3 regions of the Moritella sp. 36 genome follow, and region 1 is predicted to be linked to each of the others. Evidence: predicted binding sites of a transcription regulator. Region 1 holds the regulator's gene; each other region holds the start of a gene.
The links. The regulator MetJ, encoded in region 1, represses methionine synthesis genes. The targets are predictions, from matches to a motif close to TAGACGTCTAGACGTCTA.
Positions count from the first base shown of each region.

Region 2: a site for MetJ is predicted at 2,755-2,772, ahead of metB (cystathionine gamma-synthase). Genes of this name have one in related genera too.
Region 3: a site for MetJ is predicted at 4,495-4,512, ahead of metE (5-methyltetrahydropteroyltriglutamate--homocysteine S-methyltransferase). Genes of this name have one in related genera too.

Region 1 is NZ_CP056120.1:138,292-144,539, forward strand. It holds gene priA (primosomal protein N') at 1-997, opposite strand, end outside; gene rpmE (50S ribosomal protein L31) at 1,229-1,441, shown strand; gene HWV03_RS00605 (malic enzyme-like NAD(P)-binding protein) at 1,848-3,089, shown strand; gene HWV03_RS00610 (RNA-binding S4 domain-containing protein) at 3,195-3,764, shown strand; gene metJ (met regulon transcriptional regulator MetJ) at 3,918-4,244, opposite strand; gene HWV03_RS00620 (bifunctional aspartate kinase/homoserine dehydrogenase II) at 4,421-6,248, shown strand, end outside.
Region 2 is NZ_CP056120.1:3,933,689-3,939,936, reverse strand. It holds gene HWV03_RS17385 (LysR family transcriptional regulator) at 1-227, shown strand, start outside; gene HWV03_RS22840 (hypothetical protein) at 270-356, shown strand; gene HWV03_RS17375 (GNAT family N-acetyltransferase) at 375-896, shown strand; gene HWV03_RS17370 (VirK/YbjX family protein) at 932-1,870, opposite strand; gene HWV03_RS17365 (PACE efflux transporter) at 2,240-2,659, shown strand; gene metB (cystathionine gamma-synthase) at 2,842-4,008, shown strand; gene yqfB (N(4)-acetylcytidine aminohydrolase) at 4,114-4,467, shown strand; gene HWV03_RS17350 (pseudouridine synthase) at 4,641-5,357, shown strand; gene HWV03_RS17345 (ChaN family lipoprotein) at 5,479-6,248, shown strand, end outside.
Region 3 is NZ_CP056120.1:3,190,936-3,197,183, reverse strand. It holds gene HWV03_RS14065 (choice-of-anchor I family protein) at 1-1,538, opposite strand, end outside; gene HWV03_RS14060 (Dabb family protein) at 1,755-2,054, shown strand; gene metE (5-methyltetrahydropteroyltriglutamate--homocysteine S-methyltransferase) at 2,129-4,411, opposite strand; gene HWV03_RS14050 (LysR family transcriptional regulator) at 4,627-5,547, shown strand; gene HWV03_RS14045 (response regulator) at 5,650-6,248, opposite strand, start outside.

The DNA of each region.
Region 1 (6,248 bases):
TTTCTTGCTGTTTTAGGGACCCATCATGTTCTTCATCAATAATGATCACCCCTAAATCATGCATGGGAGTAAATATTGCAGATCGTGTCCCAATTACGATACCTGCGACACCTGCTTGTGCTTCAAGCCAAGCCTCACGACGTTCTGCGTCATTTAAACCAGAGTGCAACGCGACAATTGGTACGTTGAAACGACGTTTGAAGCGTGAAATAGTTTGTGGCGTGAGACCGATTTCAGGGACTAATACCAGCGCTTGTTTACCGGTCTTTAATACTTTCTCTATGACATTAAGATAGACTTCGGTTTTACCACTACCAGTAACACCATCAAGCAGATAAGTGGCAAAGTGATTAATATCAATCGCCGCAATGGTGATCGCTTGCTCGGTATTGAGGGAGGGGCGATTATCACTAATAACGAGATTCTGGCGCCAGTGTTGAGCATCGTTATCTTGGACCTCTATGTATTCTTGGCTAATTAGCCCTTTGTCTTGCAATGCTTTGATGGTCGTTGATTTGATATTGGCTAACTTTAAGTGTGATTGGGTTAGCCTTGTTTCAGCCAGTAACTTGATGGTTTGTAATTGAGCCGGTGTTAAGCGATTTAATTCTTGAGCTGTTAATTCATGCGCGTTATCGGTTAATTGCCAGAATGTGTAGCTGTTTAATTTTGCAGACTCTAATTTACGTAATAATACCGGTAGGGCTTGTGCGATCACTTCACCAATCGGGTAATGGTAATAATCAGCGCACCAAGTAAAAAATGCTAGCATGTCAGCGGATAAAATGGCGTTGTCATCGAGTACATTAATGATTGGCTTTAGCCTTTCGAGCGGAAATTCACTGTCGTTTTTGGTTACCAGTGCAATACCAACTAATTGCTTATTCATAAAGGGAACGCAGACACGCATGCCAGGCTGAATATGTTCATTCTCAGAATAGGTATAATCAAAAGTTCTGCTTAAATGTATGGGAACGGCGACGGCAACAACTGGCATGAACTTAACTCTCTTTTACGGACTGTATCTGTACTTCAGCAAACAGTTTACGGCTGTTAACTAGGTAATGTCTTGATATTTTCTGTTTAATCTTCTAATTGTGGTTTATTTATGCATCAGCTATTGATATTTAGGGGCAAGATCCTATATTATTCGCAGCCTAAAAATTCTATAACTTTATGTGGTGTCTGGCAGTGTTTCAGATGGCGACATAACTAAATTGAGGTTTCTATGAAACAAGGTATCCACCCAGAATATGCTTCTATGGAAGCAAAATGTTCATGCGGTAACATTTTCGCTGTTGGTTCAACTCGCGGTAAAAACATCACGCTAGACGTATGTTCAAACTGTCACCCATTCTACACTGGTAAGCAACGTAATGTTGATACTGGTGGTCGTGTTGATAAGTTCAACAAGCGTTTTGGCGCTCTTTCTGCAAAATAAGAATTGTATTTATACAATTTTTTGTAGTGAATCAAAAAGGTACCTTAGGGTGCCTTTTTTTATGTCTTAAAAACAGTTTGAAACATTTATAAAACTAATATTTAACCTAAATGCTTTCATTTGGATAAAAATGTTCTTCTAAAATTAGTAAATCATATAAAAATAAACACCTCATACCAGTACAAAGGTAGAATAAACAACTTAAATTACTGTAGAATAATGGTAACAATATTATTAGCTAGTTTAGCTCAGTGTAAAATAAAAGAGACCTGTGTTAAATTAAAGTTAAATATTTGGCGTTACATTCGATTATTATTTTAATTCCCCCAACGTTGTTTCTCACACCTTGTTATTCTTGAATTAAGGCGGTGAGTTATGTGCATTCATTTCATTCAGGATATTGTGTATGTCAGACCTTAGACAGCAAGCATTGGATTACCATGCGAACCCTAAACCAGGCAAAATTGCTATTCAACTTACTACGTCAGCAGAAACTGCTGATGATCTTTCTTTAGCATATAGCCCAGGTGTCGCAGAGCCAGTGCGTGAAATTGCTGCTAACCCTGATGATGCTTATAAATATACGGCCAAAGGCAACTTAGTGGCGGTGATCACTAACGGTACTGCGATTTTAGGTCTCGGTAATTTAGGCCCACTGGCTTCAAAACCGGTAATGGAAGGTAAAGCACTACTATTCAAGCGCTTTGCTGATATCGATTCGATTGATATTGAAGTGAAACACCGTACGACAGAAGAATTTATTGATACAGTTGCCAATATTGCCGATACATTCGGTGGTATTAATCTCGAAGATATTAAAGCGCCAGAATGCTTTGAAATTGAAAAAGCGTTAATTGCACGTTGTCAGATCCCTGTATTTCATGACGATCAGCACGGTACTGCAATCGTAACCGCTGCAGGTATGATTAATGCGCTAGATATTCAAGGTAAAGACATCACTGAAGCGGCGATTGTTTGTATGGGCGCTGGTGCTGCTGCAATTGCATGTATGGAATTATTAATTTCATGTGGCGCACAACGTGAAAAAATCTACATGTTAGATCGTAAAGGCGTGATCCACACACGTCGTGATGACATTAACGAGTATAAGCAACGTTTTGCTAATAATACTGATAAGCGTACATTGCAAGATGCAATTAACGGTGCTGACGTATTTGTTGGTGTTTCAGGTCCAAATGTATTGTCTGCTGACGATGTCAAATTAATGGCCGATAATCCAATTATTTTTGCATGTTCGAATCCTGATCCAGAAATTAAACCTGAATTGGCTCACGCGGCACGTCAAGATTTGATCATGGCAACGGGTCGTTCTGATTATCCAAATCAGGTGAATAACGTACTGTGCTTCCCGTTTATCTTCCGTGGAGCATTAGATGCGCGAGCGAGTGTGATTAATGAAGCAATGAAAGTCGCGGCTGTACATGCAATTCGTGAAATTGCGAAAGAAGAAGTGCCACAGTCAGTATTAGCTGCGTCTGGTGCGACATCGTTAGAGTTTGGTAAAGAGTACATTATTCCAAAGCCAATGGATCCTCGTTTATTACCACGTGTTGCACGTGCTGTTGCATTAGCGGCAGTTGAAACGGGTGTATCGCGTATCGATTTACCAGAGAATTACATGCTGTAACTAACCAGTATGATTTTCACAAACGCCAAGGTTTATCCTTGGCGTTTGCATTTCTAGGTTTATACTTGTATAAAGTTCTGCTATTTGCCCACATTTAAGGTTCCCATGTCTGAAGAATATGAAATTGAAGTTATCCCTGTTGTTGTCGCTGAAGAACCGATTGAATTATATAAGATCTTAAAAATCGAAAATTTAGTGACCTCGGGCAGTGAAGCGAAGAACTATATTGCAGACGGTTATGTGTATGTGAATGGTGAAGTTGAAACACGCAAACGTAAAAAGATCATGTTTGGCGATATCATTGGTTTTAATGGTGAAGCTTATCAAGTCATGTCTGCGGAAGAACTTGCAGAGTACGATATTACTGATGAAGAAGAATTTGTGGACCCTGCGGCTTTAGAGTCTGATTCTGTAGCAACATATATTACAGAAAACGATGTTACTGAAGACTATTTCACAGGAAACAATACTGTTGAGCAAGATGTTGCTGTTGAACCCGAATTTATTGCACCAACACCAGTTGCTAAGCCTGTTGTCGACAGCATCCCTGAAGGTATCTGGGAGCAGCCTGAAAAGAAGAAAAAGAAAAAATCTGAAGCTAAACAAGTGAAAGTAGCTGAACCGAAACCGGTTGAGAAAAAGAAAAAAGGCCGCGCGGCTCCTTTTAGTTTTTAGATTTCACTTTAAGGTATTAGCAACAATGCGAGCTAGATAGCGCATTGTATATAGGTTAAATCAAAACAGGCTCCTATAATTGGGGCCTGTTTTATAAAAGGTGGGCCTGTTTTATTTTCAGACGTTCTTTATTTAGCATTCGTTAGTTAGTGACTAATCATCTTGTTCTAAATAATCATCGATATTGATACCCAGCGCTAACATTTGTGCCCGAGCTTCTTCAGGGATACTGTCTGGTTTGTCTTTTGTTAAATCTTCATCGGCAGGTAATGGTTGACCTGTGTAAGCATGTAAAAATGCCTCACACAACAACTCACTGTTGGTTGCATGTCGTTGATTATTAATCTGACGGCGAGTTCTTTCATCTGTCAGTACTTTTAATACTTTCAAAGGAATTGAAACAGTAATTTTTTTAACCTGTTCACTCTTTTTCCCATGCTCTGCATAGGGGCTAATATACTCGCCGTTCCACTTCGTCATTTTTGACCTTTGCGTAAATTATTATTTATGAATAAGTAATAAGTCTACCTTTGAATTTGATTATTGGCAATCAGTATGTAAAGAGCTCTAGACGTCTATTGACCTGTTGTAGCCTAATAGTGTATGTTTTGAGTTACTGGAAATATATTAATTCGATATTAAGTTCGGGAGAACGCATGGACGCAATTAAGCGCAGTATTCATAAATTTGGTGGCAGTAGTTTAGCTGATGCTACCTGTTATCGTCGAGTATTGACGATAATTAGCCAACACACCAAAGCACGCGATCTTATTGTCGTTTCTGCAGCGGGCAAGACCACCAATCAATTATTAGAATTATTACAATTAGCCGAAGACGGTGATCAAGCTGCATCGGAACGTCTTATTGCGACATGCGAGTATCAAACTAAGTTAGTTACAGAACTATTAGAAGGTGCCTTATGCACACAACTCACTTCTGCATTGCAAGATGATATTCATACTATAGGCCATTTATTAGAAACTACCCTTGATGTGTATGCTAAAAACCAAATTTTAGCGCATGGTGAGGTGTGGTCCGCACGATTATTAGCAGCTTTACTGAGTCAAAGCGAACTACCAGCTAATGATTTAGATTCTCGCTTGTTTTTAACAACTGAATTAGCCGCGCAACCTGTGGTTGATGAAATGGTGTCTCGCCAAAAATTAGACTCGTGTTTAGCGACCCTGACTAATCGCGTTGTCGTGACCGGTTTTATTGCTGCAGATACACAACAGCGTACTGTGACATTGGGGCGAAATGGCTCTGATTATTCTGCGACCTTGTTAGCTGCATTAGTAGATGCTGATCAAACCACTATTTGGAGCGATGTTGCGGGGGTATTTAGTGCCGACCCACGTCGTGTAAAAGATGCTGAACTGCAAACTAAATTATCACTTTATGAAGCGGCTGAGCTCGCGCGTTTAGGCTCTCCCGTATTACATGCGCGTACATTACAACCTGTTGTCGAGAGTAAACAGCATGTGCAGTTACGTTGCAGTTATACCCCTGATGAGGGGTCAACTCAGATCCACCGTCGTTTACCAAAAGGTAAAGGGGCTAAAATTGTCACCTCGATTGATGATCTACATTTAGTGGATGTTGAGTTTAATCATGATGCAGATTACCAGCAACAATATAATCAGTTAATTGCATTGTTAGCACAGCAGCAACTCTCTCCTATCTGTATCAAACGCCGTCCGACGGATTATATGGTTAGATTTGGTTATACCGCTGAAATTGTTGAGTTTGCACTTACTGCATTAGCAACATATAAACAGCAGCAATCTAATGTAAAAGCCATTGAGCATGTGAGTGGTTTTTGTATGGTGGCGCTAGTGGGTTCTGGTGTAACCGATAATGCGTTGCAATCACATCAGTTTTATCAATTAATTTCAGAGCATAATCTAACATTTGTACAGACAGGTGAAAACCATTTAAGTATCTGTGCCGTTCTGCAGAAAGTGGTGTTAGAGCCGTTATTGAAAGAGTTACATACGGCGTTATTTAAGCAGCCAAGACGCATTGGTGTGGTGCTGTTTGGTAAAGGAAATATCGGTGCTGGTTGGCTATCTCTGTTTGCGGAGCAAATGCATAAAGTACCCGAACAACAAAATGTCGAACTGTGTTTATGCGGTGTATATGGCTCTCAGGGCGGGGTATTAGACTTCAATGGTCTGGATGCTGCGACGGTACTTGATGACTTCCAACCCGAATCGTTTGTATGGGAACAGTTATTATCTAATCTCGCATTGCACCCGTTTGATGAACTGGTGATTATCGATATTACCGCTAGTGAAGCTATCAGCTATTATTATCCTGAATTTGCCCAACACGGTTTCCATCTGATTTCAGCAAATAAATTCGCTGGCGCGGCGAGCAGTGAATTTTATAATCGGGTTAAGCAGAGCTTTAGTGATAATGAAAGCTATTGGTTATACAACGCCACGGTTGGCGCAGGGTTACCGATCCAATCATCTATGGATA
Region 2 (6,248 bases), 1.2 Mb from region 1:
ACTCCTTTGAAACAAACTTGATCACCATGATTCTTAATATCGTTAAAAATGAATTTGCCATTACCGCGCTGCTTGAGTTAGTCACAGATCAAGAAGCGGACGTTAAAGGCATACCGTTTGATCCGCCTATTTATTTGGACCTGGCACTCGCGTGGCGTAAAGATGGGTATTTGTCTTTGGCTAATAGACGCTTTGTTGAATTTACCCTTGCGCAGGTGAGTGAATAGAAAATCTTTAATAGCCCATTTTTATATGCAGGTCTATTGACTGTGGTATTAAGTTTAAAGATAAAGAATACGTTAGCTGTGGTTTTTATAGGTATGTGTGCTTTCATGATACTTAGATTTACGCTATAAAGTAGTAAAGGGAGAAATATGCAGATCACGACTCAACGTTTAAGTATGTGTCAAATAACGGAACAAGATTGGCCGTTATTTTTACGTTTACATACAGAATCGCGTGTGATTGAAAAATGTTTTGATCAACCAAGTGAGGATGATATTCGCGTTAAGTTTGAATCGCGTTTACCTCGATGGTCTGTCACTTCTGGTGCTTGGTTATGTTTGGTGATCACCGATGTTGAAACCAATACGGCAGTTGGTATCACGGGTTTTGATTATGATGGCCGATCTGCAGAAGTCGGTTATCTGTTATTACCGGAATACTTTGGTCTGGGTTATGCCACTGAGTCATTACTTGGCGTTATCGCTTGGGCAATGCGAGTGCATCTTATCTCAGTCTTTCAAGGTATCGTGACTGAAGGTAATGTTGTTTCAGAAAAGGTGTTGGCGAAGTGTGGTTTTAAGCTTGATGAAGTGATACCACAAGCATATAGCATAGGTGGTGTTTTATATGCAGATCGGATTTATAAACTAAATACAAGTTCACAAGCTTAATGTTGTGAACTTGTATCTAGCTGTTGAGTATGTTTTTAGCTAGTTTGTTCGTTTTTTATTATTGGGTTCACCAGCCAAGGCGCTAAATTTGTCGCCATGGTAATTTCAGAGTCATCTAACCATTGGTATCGTTTAGTGTACATTTTACGTTTGGTTTTTTTCAATGTCAGTGGGTCTTTTCGTGGCGTAGACACAGACAAACCAAAAAAGTATGGGTCTATTTTGGTTGCTTCAAATTCGTCCCACAAGCCATCATAATCAAAGGTTATTACTTTTCTTTTCGAGATAATATAATTCAATGCTTGATAGACATGACCTTTATTAGAAATAGCTTTGACTTCACTAATACCTAAAATACGTGCCAACATTAATGCCATTTCAACTAATAATGATTTGGTGCGTAATCCGTGTAATGATTTAGTTAGTTCTTTAATTAGCGCATGACGGTTTTCTATTTCCTCACTAGCACCTTGCAATGCCCCAATGTGCATTGTTTTAGTATGGGTACCGGAAATGTTACATGTTAAAGTATAAATATTTTGATATTTTTCGTTAACCAAACGAATACCAAGGCCACCCTCACGGCTAGACCCTTGATATAACATAACGTAATATTTCTGTCCGCTTAAACTTTCAAAATCTAAGATGCTAATACCTTTACTTGAAACCACAGTACTCGCGTGTGAGCCAAAAGTATCATCAATAAACAGATAATGTTCGGTTAAATATTTAATTCGTTCTGTACTTGACCAGTTAGCGCATATGTAGGGCTTTAGCGGCTTTTCCATGATTCTAGGGTTGTTTTTAAATACTGGTTTTAAATTATCTCGGGAAAAAAGATCTGCCATCGCATTGACTGATTTACCGTTTTTTAACGCCCAAAAAGAGAACCTGACTTTTTTTTGTATTTTTTTAATCCCTTTTGCATTCGGGTAAATCTGATCGGCTAATTCAAAGATGTTAATTGTAGACATCGATTTTTTATTCCTAGTTGGGCTGTTATTTATACTTTAAAGTGAGGTTTATTACATTGTTCAGTATTAATGTCTTACGATATTAATACCTGATATGTAGAATTTATATGGAATCTAGCGCTACATTGATTTCATTTAACCTTCCCGTTATTCAGAGTTATTATACTAAAAGTAGTATTTTTAGCTAAGTGTAATTTTGTATGTTTTTGTAAATTTGAGGTCGCCTGTGCTTAATACATCCGAAAAACAGATGGAAACTAACTTTTAGTTATGTTTTTTCACTATAGAATAGCCGCCACAATAAATATTTATAAAAGTATGGTTACGACAATGGGTGTGACATACAGATGATGATGTGGAGAGCAAAAGATGAGAACAAGATTAGACCGTATTAGACATGCGATTTTATTTGAGATAATTGGCCTAGTTGTGATTATGGGTATATTAAGTCAACTCGGTTTTGATCTTGGTCATGTCGGTGCTATGGGCGTATTATTCTCGGTTGTCGCGACGGGCTGGAACTATGTATACAACATTGGTTTTGATAAATACATGTTGAAAAAAATGGGTTCAGTGACGAAAACAACCCTGATCCGTATTGTACATAGCATCGGTTTTGAAGGCGGTTTACTGTTTTTAACTATCCCGTTTATGGCGTGGTTTTTAGACTTAAGCTTATGGGATGCGTTTGTGCTTGATATCGGCATGGTTGTTTTCTATTTGTTTTACGCTTATGGCTATAACTTAGCGTACGATAAGCTATTTCCAGTGCGGCCTACCGCGGGATAATGGCACTAAAGTACATTATAAATCTGACGAGAATGATGTTTATTTCACTTATGTTAAAAACATCTTGACCAAAATATGTAGAACGCTTAGTGTTATAGCTGTCTGGAAGTCCAGCTGTTCGGCCATCCATGGTGATTGTTGAATATAATTATGACCACGGTTGTCGAATATGAGGGAAAAATATGTCAAATGCCAAGATAAAAAATATCACTACAGCGGCAGTGAGAGCAGGAATAAATACAGATGAGCATCATGGTGCTGTCGTTGCTCCCATTCATTTATCAAGCACTTATTCATTAAATGGTTTTAATGATAAACGTACGTTTGACTACTCTCGTACGGGAAATCCAACCAGAGCAACATTCGCACAAGCCGTTGCTGATTTGGAGCAAGGTAGCGTAGGTATTGTTACCAGTACTGGTATGTCAGCTGTGCATCTTCTATGTCAATTGTTGTCCACTGATGACTTAGTGGTTATTCCTCATGATTGTTATGGCGGTAGTTTCCGTTTATTTACTCATTTAGCTAAACGTGGTCAATTTAAACTCATTGTTGTTGACCAGAATGATCAAGCCGCATTGGCCCAAGCGTTAGTTGGAAAACCTAAGTTGGTGCTACTGGAAAGCCCAAGCAATCCATTGCTACGCTTAGTCGATATTGAGACTGTTACTAAAGCGTGTCACGAGGTTGGTGCCTTGGTTGCGGTTGATAACACTTTCCTTTCTCCTGCATTACAACAACCGTTAGGACTCGGTGCAGATATTGTTTTTCACTCTACGACTAAATACATTAATGGCCACAGTGATGTGGTTGGTGGTGTTTTAGTGACTAAAGAACAAGCCCTTGGTGAAGAGCTAGCTTGGTGGGCAAACTGTATTGGTATTACAGGTAGCGCTTTTGATAGCTTTTTAGCGTTACGAGGGCTAAAAACGTTACCTATTAGGATGAAACAACACCAAGAAAATGCTTTGCAAGTGGCGAGTTTTTTAAAATCTCATCATGCTATTGATACCGTGTATTTTCCTGGTTTTGAAGATCATCCTGGTCATGATATCGCTAAAAAGCAGCAGGCGGGTTTTGGCGCGATGCTCAGTTTTAATGTTAAAGGTGGCGAAGCGGCAGTGAAAAAATTATTTGCTAATCTAGAGTTGTTTACGTTAGCGCAGTCATTAGGTGGCGTAGAAAGTCTTATTTCTCATCCTGCAACCATGACTCATGCTGGTATGGAAGAAAGCGCTCGTCTTGTTGCTGGTATTACAAATTCGCTAGTAAGAATTTCTGTTGGTATTGAAGATATAGATGATATTTTAGCTGACTTAGCAAATGGTTTAGCTAAGAGTCAACAATAGTAGATAGTAGATAGGGTGATAACAATCACTCTATCTTATTGTGGGTAGTGCTGGATAGAAAATAGGATATAATGCCTACCTCTTATCTTTATAATAGAAACCCGCATGACACAACCAACCACCATGACCTTCTTTGAACGCTTTGAAACAGATATTCTTAGCGGTAAAAAAACCATTACCATTCGTGATGCATCTGAAAATAACTATGTCCCGGGTTCGATAGTGACTGTTTCTACGTTAGAAGGTGGACGTGAGTTTTGCCAACTATCTATTATCTCAGTAGAGCCTATTTTATTTACCGCGTTATCTGATTTTCATGCCGAGCAAGAAAACATGACATTAGCTGTGCTGAAAGCTGTGATCCAAGATATTTACCCGGGCATTGAACAGTTATATGTGGTGTCTTATAAGCTTGTTGCAAAGTCAGCTTTCGATGCAGACGCGGTGCCGATGACGTAAGCACCACCCCATTGGTGTTGTACTTGGTATACCGACATAATAAATTCCTTTTAATGATGAGATCTTACACTAATCTACTGGTTTTATATTATCTATTGATACTTAAAATCGCGTTGATTATTACTGCTGAACAAGGATAATAGCGCTCTTTATCTGATATAGAATTTAGTTTAATGCGCCTTGATAAATTTGTTTGTAAAAGTACTGAGTTAAGCCGAACCGAAGCAACTTCGATGATAAGTGCTGGTTGTGTCGAGGTTAATAACGCAGTCATTTGTGATGTGACAACGCAGGTGCATGAAAACAATTATATTAGTTTAAATGGTAAGGCGCTGATAGCAAGAGCGTCCCGCTATATCCTCATGCACAAACCGGCTGATACCATTTGCTCTAATATCGATGAAGCTTACCCGTCATTATTTAATTATATCGATGTCGCTAACGCATCCGAATTACATGTAGCAGGGCGCTTAGATGCCGATACGACCGGGCTAGTACTGGTCACTGATGATGGGCGTTGGTCATTTAATATCATTACCCCAACCAAGCATTGTCAAAAGGTCTATCGTGTTGGCTTATCTCGACCGATTAGCGATGATGTTGCGGTTAAATTTGCTTATGGTGTGCAATTACAAGGCGAGCAGCAATTAACACGTCCGGCTATTTTAGAGGTTGTATCACCGAAAGAAGTATTATTGACAATTACCGAAGGTAAATTTCATCAAGTGAAGCGCATGTTTGCAGCTGTAGGGAATCGGGTGGTGAGCTTACACCGCGAAAAAATTGGTGCGATACAGTTGGATGTAGAAGTTGGGCTGTGGCGTTACTTAACCGATGATGAAGTGAATTCGTTTAGTAGTGAAGATAAGATGATAGATAATCTGCTTTAGCACTTGACATAAATCTAAGCAATACACACTCGTTGACTATTTTAAGAGCGATATAATACGTGGTTTGTTATTGCAAATGAGATGTATTACTATTGGTGGGTCGTTATTATTAGGGTGTTATATGTCTACTTTTTCTCTGTTATGTTCTCCATCAGCACGTGTATTCAAAAATTATAAACGTAGTTTCATGAGCGTAGTACTTACTTCCGCACTTGTAGGTTGTGCGACTTCCCCATCCTTAAAAGAGACTGAACAAACTATTCACCCATCGGAAGTGACTACTTACTTTGGGTATGGTTTACAGTCTCCCTCTGGTCAGGATATTAACTTGAAACGCTTTGTTGCTGACATCCAAGGTGCCGATGTTGTGCTGGTGGGTGAATGGCATACTCATACTGGTATTCATCGTTTTCAAACGGAATTATTACAAAGCATGATTGCGGAGAACGACAATGTAACGCTGTCGATGGAGCAGTTTACCCGTGATAAACAAGCGATTGTTAATGCTTATTTAGCGGGTGAAATAGGGGAGGGAACGTTAATAAAACAGGGTAATGCATGGCCAAATTATACCAGTGATTATCGCCCGTTAGTGGAGTTAGCCAAAGCCAATAAAATTGATATTATCGCGGCAAATGCACCTAAAAATATCATTCGTTGTATCGCCAAAGAAGGCATCAGCTATGTTGATAAATTACCAGTGGATGAACGTACTTGGTTAGCCGCGAATATTAATATCCAAGACTCGCCGTACAAAAACCATTTTATGGCGTCGATGCACCATGGTGATGAAAGTCAAAATGAGAACAAGTTTGCCTCACAAGTGACGTGGGATGAAACCATGGCGGAGAGTATTGTTAACTATTTAGCGCTTAATCCGAATAAACAAGT
Region 3 (6,248 bases), 2.0 Mb from region 1:
TTAATAATGTAATCGATGAAATAAGCCTGCTGTGGCACGGTAATATCATAAATCATAAAGCCAGATGTACGCTCTAAACCAATAAAGGCATATTGACGTCCATTAATTTCGCCAATCGCTAATGCTTCTGGCTCTGCGCCTTTATCATCACTGCGGCTATCTCCTTTGTTTTTACTGTTATGGTTATTGAAGTTGATACCTAAGCGGTCCGCAGTTATACGTTCAAAGTCATTACCACTGTCAAATACTTGTTTGCCTTGTGCATCCCAAATAGAGAAAGATCGTGAACCGTAGCTATAGATCTTATCTATGTCTCCGTCATTATCAGTATCACCAATACTGGTTGTTACTTTGAGTCGTCCTAGCTGTTTTTTATCTTGGATGGCATCAAATTGAGGGTGGTTTTTATCAAGTGTTAACTTACCTGCGCGGGTTTCTTCTGAGAACCCTGCGTAATCACGCGCATCACCTTCGTTGGCTGTGACGATGAAATCAGCGCCTTCAATGCTGTAGCTAGCGATTGTATCAGGCTGGTAAAGACCGTACACACCAGGGTAAGATTGGATATTTATTTCTCCATCCTTATCACTGGCATCGATAGCGTTTTTCGCTAGACCATAATCCTTGCAGCCTAAATCAATAATACGCTCAACGCGTTGTGACTTGAGGTCTATCACTGCAATTGCATTATTTTCTTGTAATGATACAAACGCTTGCGAGTTATCGTGAGATATGGCGATATATTCAGGTTCAAGGTCTTGGCTAACGGATGATTTTGGACCGTTTACCTTCACACCTTTTGGTAATTCATGATGACGTGCTGACTGTGTATCAAAGTCGTTAAAATTGATATTAATTGCTTGTTTTACTGGCACATTGTTATTGATGTTGATGATGGACATTGAGCCTTCAGGATCGACGGTATAATCATTACTCGGTTCACCTTCGTTGGCTACAATCACTTTATTGCCGTCATGGGTGAAAACAACATTATCGGGTAGGTAACCGACTTCGACAGCGCGTAAATAAGTCGCTTTTCCTGTGTTGTCTAGACTATAGAAACCAATGAATCCACGGTCTTGCACTGAATTTCCTTTGTCGTCACCACGTTCGATCGCAACAGCAAGTAAATTATCATAAATAGCAACGCTGTTCACAGAACCTAGGCGTGTTAGATTTAGATCTGAAGCGAGGTTTAACGTGGATTTTTTAGTTAAATTATTAAGTGTTAATGGGTCAACAGTGGTTTTTGTCGTGTTATTAGCGGTATTTTTTATGGTACTAATTATACTGGCATCGAGAATATCAACTTGACCACTTTTAGCGTTAACCACAAAAATAGATTTACTTTGTGCATGATAATCTAAGATCTCTGCTGCACTAACACCATATTGACCTGATTCATAACGTGCAAGCATTGTTACTGTAAGAGGTGGTTTTATGAGTTGTTGCGATGTGTCCCTTGGTTTTGCTATACAAGCTGTTATGGCTGTCGTTAGTGCAAGGGCGATGGTTGTGCTTATCAGAGTCTTTTTCATTTGATTCACTTATTTTATTGTTTTTATGAATACGGATGTGTGTATATTGATAAATATAGGGTAGTTGTAATGCACATTTGTGATACTCATATGACATCTTTGTGAAATATTGATATTCATCCACCTAAATATGACATTTAAAGTTATACTTTCACTTCTTCAAATCCCCAAGTTGGTTGGGTGAATTATTCGTTTGTTAAAAAGGATGGAACAATCATGGCGTTCAAACATATTGTGATGTGGACTTTACTCGACACTGCCAATGGTAATGATAAAAGCACAAATGCTAAATTAGCGAAAGAAGCTCTTGAAGCGCTTAATGGTCAGATTCCAGGGTTACAACGTTTGGAAGTTGGTATTGATTGTCTGCAAGGTGCAGGCTCTTACGATTTAGTATTAATTGCTGATCTCGATTCTCGTGAAACGTTAGATGTATATCAAGATCACCCAGCACATCAAGCTGTGTTACCTATGATGAAAAGCATCACTAGCCAGCGTGCAGCTGTAGATTATTAATACCTAATTTATACAAAATAGATGAAAAAAGGAGAGCGTTTGCTCTCCTTTTTAGTAAGAAAATAGATATTAGCTTAGTTAGAGAATGTATCGCGTAAGTTATGCGCTGCTGTCACCATGTTCTTCAATGCTGCTTCTGTTTCTTTCCAGCCACGTGTTTTAAGACCGCAATCAGGGTTAACCCATAAGCGTGCCACATCAATGTATTCACTGGCATTGGTGATTAACTGTGTCATCCATTCAACACTTGGTACGTTTGGAGAGTGAATATCATAAACCCCCGGACCAATATCATTTGGGTAACTAAAATCAGTAAAGGCAGATAACAGTTCCATGTTAGAGCGTGACGTCTCAATCGTGATAACATCCGCATCTAATGCGGCAATTGACGGCATAATGTCATTAAATTCACAGTAACACATGTGTGTATGGATCTGAGTATTGTCTCTTACACCTGATGCACTGATACGGAAAGCTTTAGTCGACCAATCTAAATATGCTTGTTGTTCACTGTGACGCAGTGGAAGTCCTTCACGCAGCGCAGGCTCATCAATTTGAATTACTTTAATACCAGCCTTTTCTAAATCAACCACTTCATCACGAATAGCCAGTGCGATTTGATTAGTTTGTTCTTCACGACTGATATCATCACGGGTAAATGACCAGCATAAAATCGTCACTGGGCCTGTCAGCATGCCTTTCATTAGCTTGTTGGTTTGCGCTTGTGCATATTGGCTCCAAGCTACTGTCATTGGGGCTGGGCGTGAGATGTCGCCAAAGATGATTGGTGGTTTAACGCAACGTGTACCATAACTTTGTACCCAACCATTTTTTGAGAATGCGAAACCATCGAGTAATTCACCAAAGTATTCAACCATGTCATTACGCTCTGGTTCACCGTGTACAAGTACATCTAGCCCGAGTGCTTCTTGGCGTTTTACGACATCTTTGATCTCTGCTTGCATCTTGGTGATGTATTGGTCTTGGCTGATCACATTTTGTTTAAATTGATTACGCGTCTGACGAATATCGCTGGTTTGTGGGAATGAACCAATCGTTGTCGTTGGAAATAATGGTAAATTCAATTCTTGCTGTTGGCTTACTATACGTTGCGTAAATTGACTATGACGTTGTGCATCCTGGTCGGTAATTGCTGCAACACGGGCTTTAACGGCGGCGTTATGAATGCGAGATGATGTAGCTCGAGATGATACTACCGCTGTTGATTCAGTGAGTTGTGCTATTAATTTATCAGAACTGTCACCGCTTAAAAGCGCATTGATAGTGCTAATTTCAGTCAATTTCTGGGTCGCATACGCTAGCCAAGATTTTAGCTCTGAATCGAGTTTAGTTTCATTATCTAGGTCAACGGGGCTATGTTGTAATGAGCATGAAGATGCAATCCATAAACGCTCACCTAACTGTGCTTTAGCTTGCTGTAATGCGCTGATTGATTGCGCAAGATCGTTACGCCAAATATTGCGGCCATTAACAATACCAGCAGATAAAATAGCGTTATCAGGGAGTAATGCTAATGCCGACTCTAATTGCTGTGGCGCACGAGATAAATCAATGTGGAAGCCATCAACAGGCAATGAGAATGCTAACTCAGCATTGTCACCTAGCGCACCAAAATAACTGGTGAGTAGTAGTTTGTTGCTACCTTTCGCTAATTTAGTATAACTGGTTGTCAATGCCTGTTGCCATTCGCTTGTTAGATCTTGAACGAGAATAGGTTCTTCAATTTGCAGCCATTCAACACCTTCAGTTGCGATGTTAGCAAGTAGTTGCTTATACGTTTCAGCAAGTTGAGGTAGTAATGTCAGTTTATCAAAATCACTGTTGGTTTTACTTAACCAGAGGTAGCTTACCGGACCTAGCAAATTGGCTTTAATTGGGAAACCAAGTGCTTTTGCTTCTTGGATCTCTTCAACAAGTTGGTTGTAGCTTAATGCGAAATTTTGGTCTTCGTTTAGTTCTGGAACAAGATAATGATAATTAGTATCAAACCATTTCGTCATTTCACATGCCGCAGCTTGTTGACCACAGCAAGGGCTAGAACCTCGCGCCATATTGAACAGTGTATCAAGGGTGATCGTTTCTTCTTGATGACGCTCTGGGATAACACCTAACGTCGCTGACAATGCCAATACTTGGTCGTACCAAGCAAAGTCACCCACAGTGATGAAGTCTAAACCCGCATCAATTTGCTGTTGCCAATGTTTAGCGCGGAGTTGTTTACCAACGGTTTCTAGCTCAACTTTGGTGATGTCATTTTTCCAATATGACTCAATTGCTTTTTTTAATTCGCGGTCTGCACCGATACGGGGGAAACCTAATATGTGTGATTTAGCCATCTTTAACTCCATTTTCTTAGATGTATTTTTTTGCTTGAGTCTTAAACTTTAAATTAAAACGGTAAACTTAATGTATAGACGCTTAGCTGTTTAGATGGCTAAAGTATTGAACATTATCTCACATGAATCAAATTCATATTTTTACTGATTAAGTTGAAATTAATTGATGTTGGCATTATGCTGAACTTAGCCATCCGTTTAAAAGGAAATTAACGATGCTCGAAGTTAAGCATTTGAAAACTATAATTGCATTAGAAAAGACAGGTTCATTAGTCGAAGCATCTGAAAGTCTCTATATGACGCAATCAGCGTTATCACATCAGATAAAAGATCTTGAAGACCGTTTAAATACGGCGTTATTTATTCGAAAAACAAGACCGCTACGCTTTACGGTAGCAGGGGAGAGGGTACTTAAACTTGCGAAATCAGTATTACCTATGTTTGCTAATACTGAACGTGATATTAGCCGTTTATTATCGGGTAATGCAGGGCGTTTACACATGGCAATCGAATGTCACAGTTGCTTTCAGTGGTTAATGCCGGCGATTGATGTGTTCCGTGACCAGTGGCCTGAAGTCGAGCTTGATTTAACCTCGGGCTTTAGTTTTGCGCCTTTACCAGCATTAAAGCGGGGAGACCTAGACTTAGTGGTGACCTCTGATCCACAAATATTATCAGGTATTCATTACGAACCGCTGTTTAGCTATCAGCCGATGCTTGCGGTCAGTCGCCATCATGCTTTAGCAGATAAAGCGTATATAGATCCAGAGGATTTGAGTGATGAAACGTTGATCACGTACCCTGTAGAGCAGGAACGATTAGATATTTTTAATTTATTTTTAGATCCTGCAGGTGTTTCCCCTCATGCCATTCGACATGCGGAATTAACCATCATGATGTTACAGCTGGTGGCGAGTGGGCGCGGTGTTGCGGCATTGCCAAATTGGGCGTTAACAGAGTACTTAGAAAAAGATTATATCCTAGCTAAACCACTCGGTGAGGAAAGCTGTTGGACAACCTTGTATGCGGCCATTCGTATTGAACAACTTGAAATGCCGTACATGGTTGAGTTTTTAAAAGATGCGAAAGAAAGTTCATTTCAGCAGCTGAAAGGGATAAAAGCAGTGAACGGATAGTCTTTTAATGGTTAAAAAGGGAATGAGCTTGGTGAGTTGTTCATCCCCTTGATGAATCTACTCTATGTTAAGAGTAGTCTTCAAACTACGAGTAGACCTGTACTATTGTTCATTCAATAACTGCTGCACAAGCATTCTGACCGTATCAATATCAAAAGGTTTATCACATAGTGCCGAGACACCAGCTTGTTTTACAGCGGTTAACTGGGCGCAGCCTTCTTCAGATGTCACCATCAAAATGGGTAAGTAAGATAATTCTGGGTTCATTCTGATCTTTTCAATTAACTCTTTGCCATCCATTTCCGGCATGTTGTAATCGGTAACGATCAAATCGAATGTATTTTGTGCTAGATATTCCAGTGCTTCGACACCATTTTCTGCTGTGGTGATATTCACAATACCCATGCTATTGAGTACGCGACAGATGTGTTTTCTCGCTGTCAGGCTGTCATCAACTACCAGTATTTTTAATGTGGTTACATCGTATAAATCCAGTTCCATTTCTTCTGGTTCAATGTAACTCAGTGTGGCATTGAGGGCGCGTTGCAAGTCGACAAACTTAAATGGCTTGGGCAAAATTGCGATAGCGCCAGCTTGTTTCACTTGATCTAAGACAGAAAATCGTTGCTCGCTAGAAATGAGCATAAAGGCAATATTTTCAGTCAGCACATTAGATTTAACGAACTCCGCCAATTCCGCGC